3 regions of the Halomonas halophila genome follow, and region 1 is predicted to be linked to each of the others. Evidence: predicted binding sites of a transcription regulator. Region 1 holds the regulator's gene; each other region holds the start of a gene.
The links. Region 1 encodes sigma-54, which starts transcription at its own class of promoters, with help from an activator protein. Its sites were predicted from a motif close to TGGCACNNNNNTTGCTNT; they were not measured.
Positions count from the first base shown of each region.

Region 2: the regulator sigma-54 is predicted to act here: its motif matches at 1,409-1,426, upstream of QWG60_RS07410 (urease accessory protein UreD).
Region 3: the regulator sigma-54 is predicted to act here: its motif matches at 932-949, upstream of glnK (P-II family nitrogen regulator).

Region 1 is NZ_CP129121.1:2,378,394-2,380,657, forward strand. Features, by position in the region: gene QWG60_RS11070 (RNA polymerase factor sigma-54) at 79-1,479, shown strand; gene hpf (ribosome hibernation-promoting factor, HPF/YfiA family) at 1,592-1,903, shown strand; gene QWG60_RS11080 (PTS sugar transporter subunit IIA) at 1,907-2,264, shown strand, end outside.
Region 2 is NZ_CP129121.1:1,616,697-1,618,960, reverse strand. Features, by position in the region: gene ureA (urease subunit gamma) at 2-304, opposite strand; gene QWG60_RS07410 (urease accessory protein UreD) at 465-1,370, opposite strand; gene urtE (urea ABC transporter ATP-binding subunit UrtE) at 1,634-2,264, opposite strand, start outside.
Region 3 is NZ_CP129121.1:3,418,815-3,421,078, reverse strand. Features, by position in the region: gene QWG60_RS16135 (ferredoxin--NADP reductase) at 1-272, shown strand, start outside; gene glnK (P-II family nitrogen regulator) at 544-882, opposite strand; gene QWG60_RS16125 (ammonium transporter) at 1,029-2,264, opposite strand, start outside.

The sequences.
Region 1 (2,264 bases):
GCTGAGCAAAGGCTTGCACGGCGGGCACACCCACACTAGGGTGGAAGGCCTCTTTGCCGCAGGACCGGAACGCTTGCCATGGCCATGAAGGCATCCCTCCAACTGCGTGTCGGCACCCAGCTGACCATGACGCCCCAGCTGCAGCAGGCCATCGGCCTGCTGCAGCTCTCGACCCTTGATCTGCGCCAGGAGATCCAGCAGGCCCTGGAAGCCAATCCCATGCTGGAGCTGGAGGACGACTTCGGCGAGCAGGCCGCCGGGGAGACGCCGGACGACGACTGGTCCGACGAGATTCCGGAAGAACTCAGCGTCGACAGCGACTGGTCGGACACCTTCCAGGACGCCGGCGGCAGCGGCGAGGCTCCCGACTTCGAGCGCCAGGCCGCCGGCCAGAGCCTGCAGAGCCACCTCGTCTGGCAGCTGGCCATGAGCGAGCTCGACGAACGCGAGACCCGCATCGCCGAGAGCCTGATCGATGCCGTGACGCCGGACGGCTATCTGGATCAACCGCTCGACGAGCTGCGCGACGGCCTGCGCGCCCAGGGCCTCGACGGGCTCGCCACCCGCGAGGTCGAAGCGGTGCTGCTGCGCCTGCAGCAGTTCGAGCCCACCGGCGTGTTCGCCCGCGATCTGCGCGAGTGCCTGCTGCTGCAGCTGGCCACCCTGCCCGACGACACCCCGCTGCTGCCCCAGGCGCGCCGCCTGGTACGCCAGTTCCTCGAGGCCCTGGCCGGCAACGACCGGCGGCTGCTCAAGCGGCGCCTGGGGCTCGACGACGAGACCCTCGACGAGGTCATCGGCCTGATCCGCGGCCTCGACCCGCGCCCGGGCAGCGAATTCGCCAGCGGCGACAGCGACTACGTGATTCCCGACCTGATCGCCCGCTACACGCCCCAGGGCTGGCGCGTCGAGCTCAACCCCGAGGCGATGCCGCGGCTGCGCATCCAGCCCGACTACGCGGCGCTGATCAAGCGCGCCGACAAGAGCGACGACAACCAGTTCCTCAAGGACCACCTGCAGGAGGCGCGCTGGCTGATCAAGAGCCTGGCCAGCCGCAACGACACCCTGCTGCGCGTCGGCCACGAGGTGATGACCCGCCAGATCGAGTTCCTCGAGCACGGCGAAGAGGCCATGAAGCCGCTGATCCTGGCCGACATCGCCCAGACGGTGGAGATGCACGAGTCGACCATTTCTCGGGTCACGACCCAGAAGTTCATCCACACCCCCCGCGGCGTCTTCGAGCTCAAGTACTTCTTCTCGAGCCAGGTCGGCGACGGCGAGGATGCCCACTCCAGCACCGCGATCCGCGCCCGCATCCGCAAGCTGATCGAGGGCGAACCGCCGCGCAAGCCGCTGTCCGACAGCAAGCTGGTCACCCTGCTCGCCGAGGAGGGCATCGAGGTGGCCCGACGCACCGTCGCCAAGTATCGCGAAGCGATGCACATCCCCTCCTCCAGCCAGCGCAAGCGCCTCGGCTGAGGCCCTCCCGACGGGGGGTTCCAGAGTATGAAAACGCGTCTGGCACGGGGGGTTTGCAAGGCACCAAAAAGGGTTACAATCGAGTCACCACCCAAGGAGCAAGGAGCGTGTCATGCAAGTCAACCTCACCGGCCATCACGTGGAATTGACCGAGCCCCTGCGTGACTACGTGCAGGAGAAACTCTCCCGCCTGGAACGCCATTACGACAACATCACCACCGTTCAGGTGACGCTCTCCGTCGAGAAGGAACGCCAACAGGCCGCCTGCACGCTGCACGCCGCCGGTGCCGATCTGCACGCCGAAGCGATGGACGCCGACATGTACGCCGCCATCGACGCCCTTGCCGACAAGCTGGACCGCCAGCTCGTCAAGCACAAGGAAAAGACTCAGGCCCGCGCCCAGGGCGCCGCAAGCGTCCGCTGAGTCATGTCACTCGAAGCCATCCTGCCCCCCGAGCGCACCCTCTTCGGTGTGCCCGGGGGGAGCAAGAAACGTGTGCTGGAGTTCTTCAGCACCTTCATCGCCCAGAACATTCCCAGCCTCGACAGCCAGGAGGTCTTCAGCCGGCTGATCGGGCGGGAGCGCCTGGGCAGCACCGGCATCGGGCACGGGGTCGCCATCCCCCATTCCCGCAACCCTCACTGCAAGGCCCCTATCGCCGGCTTTCTCAAGCTCGACGAACCGGTCGACTTCGACGCCATCGACGGTGAACCCGTCGACCTGGTGTTCGTGCTGCTGGTCCCCGAGGAAGCCGACGACGCGCATCTCGCCCTGCTCGGCCAGG
Region 2 (2,264 bases), 760 kb from region 1:
TTTAGACGATGGGGTGATGGATGGTGACCAGCTTGGTCCCGTCGGGGAACGTGGCCTCCACCTGCACCTCGTCGACCATCTCGGCCACGCCCTCCATGACGTCGTCGCGTCCGAGGATCTCGCGGCCCGCGCCCATCAGCTCGGCGACGCTCTTGCCATCGCGGGCGCCTTCCATGATCTCGCAGCTGATCAGCGCCACGGCCTCTGGATAGTTCAGCTTCAGGCCACGGTCGCGGCGCCGCTCGGCCAGCAGGCCGGCGGTGAACAGCAGCAGCTTGTCCTTGTCTCTCGGGGTCAGTTCCATCGAGATAGCTCCCAAAGCATGTCGTTTACCTTCAGTGTTCGGACTCTCGCCTGCCAGCTGGAAGAGCGGCGCTCCGCGCCTGGAAGCGTGAAGCCGGAAGAACCCCGATATCTGAAGGCCGGAGACTTCAAGCTTCCCGCTTCGAGCTTCCCGCTCCTCGTCAGGTCAGCCAGATGCGCGGCACGCTGGCCGGCCGCCCCGCCAGCCGCGGGCGCAGCACTTCCCAGGCCCGCTGGCAAAGCGCCCAGGCGACGTTGCGTTCATTGCCCAGGTAGCGCAGCAGCAGCACGCCCTGGCGCACCGTCACCGCCCATTCCCGACTCGCCGGCAGCGCCTCGCGCAGCTCGGCGATCACGTCCGCCTCGTCATCGAGCCCCACCGCCCACAGCGTCGCCTGTACCCTGGCGCCCCCCTGCCCCCAGGCGCCGCGGAAGCGACGATGGGTCGGATCCAGCACCTGGCGTTCGCACCATAGCGGGCGCCCCTCGCGGGTCAGGCGAAAACGCTGCTCGATGACGCCGGAGACATAGGGCAGCCGGCTTGCCGGCCGGCCCAGGGCCAGCACCTCCCAGCCCAGGCAGCGCGCCCCGCCGGCCAGCTCGATGTCGGTGACCTGGCTGCCCTTCGAGCCGTCGAAGGCAATGGTCTCCTGGGGCAGCCACTCCAGCAGCGCGTCCTCGGCCACGGCGAGCCGGGTGTGCTGATGCCAGCGCACGCCCTGGCTGTCGGCACGGTAGAGCTTGTTGGCCGCCGGCGTGGTGAGCAGCGCCTGGGCCCCGGGCGCGAGCCGGGCCTCGATGGCGAGCTCGTCGCCGCTGACCAGTCCGCCGGGCGGATGCAGCAGATAGACGTGGCAGGCGCCTGGCCGACCCGCTTCGTCGGGGGCCTCCGGATAGAAGGGGCGCTGCACGCGCAACGGGCCCTGATGGCGGGCCTTGAGCATGCGGGTATGGCCATCGTCGCGGGCATCGAAGGCCAGCGACAGCGACGCCGCCCAGCGTCGCTCGCCGTCGAAGCGGTGGCCCGACTCGGCGGGCGACGGTAGGGCACGCGGAATGGCGGTCATCGACGGGTCCTGTCGGTCAGGTGGCTGATGGCAGACCTGCAGCAAGTGACGTACCAAACTGGTGAATTAACCAATAAATCATTTATAATCAATGCCTTATTTTGGATACAAAACGGCATACAGCCACTCTATGCACCATGGCGAGTCGTTTCAGGCCCTGATCGCGCACCGCTATCGAGCAAGAGAGTTTCGCTTGCACTGATATAAAGCAAGACGCCCGCCTCGGCCGGGCCGGGCGGGCGCAAGTCATCGGACGACAGGCGTCAGACCGTCAGGTGGGTCCTGATCAGTTCGTCGTCGAGCTCATCGATCGCCCCCTCGGCCACCGGCCGCCCGCGATCCATGATCGCGAAGCGGTCGGCATACCTGCGGGCGAAGGGCAGCTTCTGCTCGACCAGCAGCACGGTCAGGCCGTCCTCGCGGATCAGCCGGCGGATCACCTCGCCGATCTGGGCAACGATATTGGGCTGGATGCCCTCCCCCGGCTCGTCGAGGATCAGCAGCCTCGGCTCCAGCACCAGGGCACGGCCGATGGCCAGCTGCTGCTGCTGGCCGCCGGAGAGATCGCCGCCGCGCCGGTGGCGCATCTCGGCGAGCACGGGGAACAGCTCGTAGATGCGCTCGGGAATGCGCTTCGCCCCGTCGCCGCGGGCCGCCAGGCCGGTGCGCAGGTTCTCCTCCACGGTCAGCAGCGGGAAGATCTGGCGCCCCTGGGGCACGTAGCCGATGCCGAGCCGCGGGCGATCCTCCACGCGTTTCTTGGTCAACTCCACGTCGTCGCCGTAGCGCAGGCTGCCCGAGGCCACCGCGACCTCGCCCATCACCGCCTTCATCAGGGTGGTCTTGCCCACCCCGTTGCGGCCCATCACGCAAGTGCACTGCCCGGCCGGAATC
Region 3 (2,264 bases), 1.0 Mb from region 1:
AAATCAGCGAGAAGCTGGTCTACTACCCGACCGTGACCCGCGAGGAGTTCCACACCATGGGCCGCCTGACGGACCACATCCGCAGCGGCAAGCTGGCCGAGGACACCGGCCTGCCGCCGCTGGACCCGAAGCAGGACCGCGCCATGATCTGCGGCAGCCCGGCGATGCTCGACGAGACCAGCGCGCTGCTGGACGAGCTGGGCTTCAACATCTCGCCGCGCCTCGGCGAGCCGGGCGACTACGTCATCGAGCGCGCCTTCGTCGAGAAGTAAGCGGCAAGCGCCGAGCTACAAGCGCCGAGCTACAAGCACCGAGCTACAAGCGCCGAGCTACAAGCGCCGAGCTACAAGCGCCGAGCTACAAGCGCCGAGCTACAAGCGCCGAGCTACAAGCGCCGAGCTACAAGCGCCGAGCTACAAGCGCCGAGCTACAAGCGCCGAGCTACAAGAAACCCCCGAAGGCTGATGCCTTCGGGGGTTTCTTTGTGTCGGGCGTTTACGCTGCTGTTTTGCAGCTTGCAGCTTGCAGCTTGCAGCTTGCAGCTTAGACGGCGTCCTTATCCGTCTCGCCGGTGCGAATCCGGATGACCTGCTCCAGGGCGGTGACGAAGATCTTGCCGTCGCCGATCTTGCCGGTGTTGGCGACCTGGGTGATGGCGTCGATCACCTGCTCGGCCATGGTCTCGTCCACGGCGACCTCGAGCTTCACCTTGGGCAGGAAGTCGACCACGTACTCGGCGCCGCGATAGAGCTCGGTGTGGCCCTTCTGGCGGCCGAAGCCCTTGACCTCGGTGACGGTGATGCCCTGGACGCCGATGTCCGAGAGCGCCTCGCGGACGTCGTCGAGCTTGAATGGCTTGATGATGGCGGTCACCAGCTTCATGGGTCTCTCCTCGCGTTGTTCGTGTCCGATGGCGCCACTCGCCATCCCTGACGGAGTCATTGTGCCAGAGCATACACCCACGGAGAGAAGAACGAAAAAATGGCCCCGCGAGGGGGCCATGTCGTGTTGCCGGCAGGGCGGGGCGATCAGGAGCGGGCGGCTGCCTGGGCCTGGCTCGCGCCCTCGCTGCGGGTACGGCCGGAGGCGCCACCACCACCGTGCACCTTGGAGACGGTGAACTCGGGGTAGGCCTCGAGGCCACACTCGGCCAGGTCCACGCCCTCGTATTCCTCTTCCTCGCTGACACGCACGCCCATGATCGCCTTGATGATCAGCCACACCACCAGGCTGGCGATGAAGACCCAGGCGAAGATGCCGATGATGCCGATGATCTGCGGGCCGAAGGAGGCACCGTCGTTGGACAGCGGCACCGCGAGCACGCCCCAGATGCCGACCACGCCGTGGGCGGAGATGGCACCGACCGGGTCATCGAGCTTCAGCTTGTCGAGGCCGACGATGGAGATCACCACCAGCAGGCCGCCGAAGGCGCCGATCAGGGTGGCGCCCAGGGCGCTGGGCGACAGCGGGTCGGCGGTGATGGACACCAGGCCGGCGATGGCGCCGTTCAGGGCCATGGTCAGGTCGGCCTTGCGGAACCAGGCCTTGGCCAGGATCAGTGCGGCGATCACGCCACCGGCGGCCGCGGCGTTGGTGTTCACCAGCACCTGGGCCATGTTGTTGGCGGAGCTCACGTCGGAGACCTTCAGCTCGGAGCCGCCGTTGAAGCCGAACCAGCCCATCCACAGGATGAAGGTACCCAGGGTGGCCAGCGGCATGTTGGCGCCGGGGATGGCGAAGATGCTGCCGTCCTTGCCGTACTTGCCCTTGCGCGGACCGAGCACCAGCACGCCGGCCAGGGCCGCGGCCGCGCCGGCCATGTGCACGATGCCGGAACCGGCATAGTCGGAGAAGCCGACCTCGGCCAGCCAGCCGCCGCCCCAGGTCCAGTAGCCGGAGACCGGATAGATGACGCCGGTCATCACCACGGCGAAGGCCAGGAAGGCCCACAGCTTCATGCGCTCGGCCACGGCACCGGAGACGATGGACATGGCGGTGGCCACGAACACCACCTGGAAGAAGAAATCGGCGCGCATGGAGTAGTAGGGCGCGTCGTCGCTGCCCGCGGTCACCGCGGCCACGGTATTGTCGTCGCCCAGCAGGAAGCCCAGGTTGGGCAGGATGCCGCCGGCGTCGCCGGAGTACATCAGGTAGTAGCCCAGCAGCAGGTACATGGTGCAGGCGATGGCGAACAGGGCGATGTTCTTGGTCAGGATCTCGGCGGTGTTCTTGGACCGCACCAGGCCGGCCTCGAGCATCGAGAA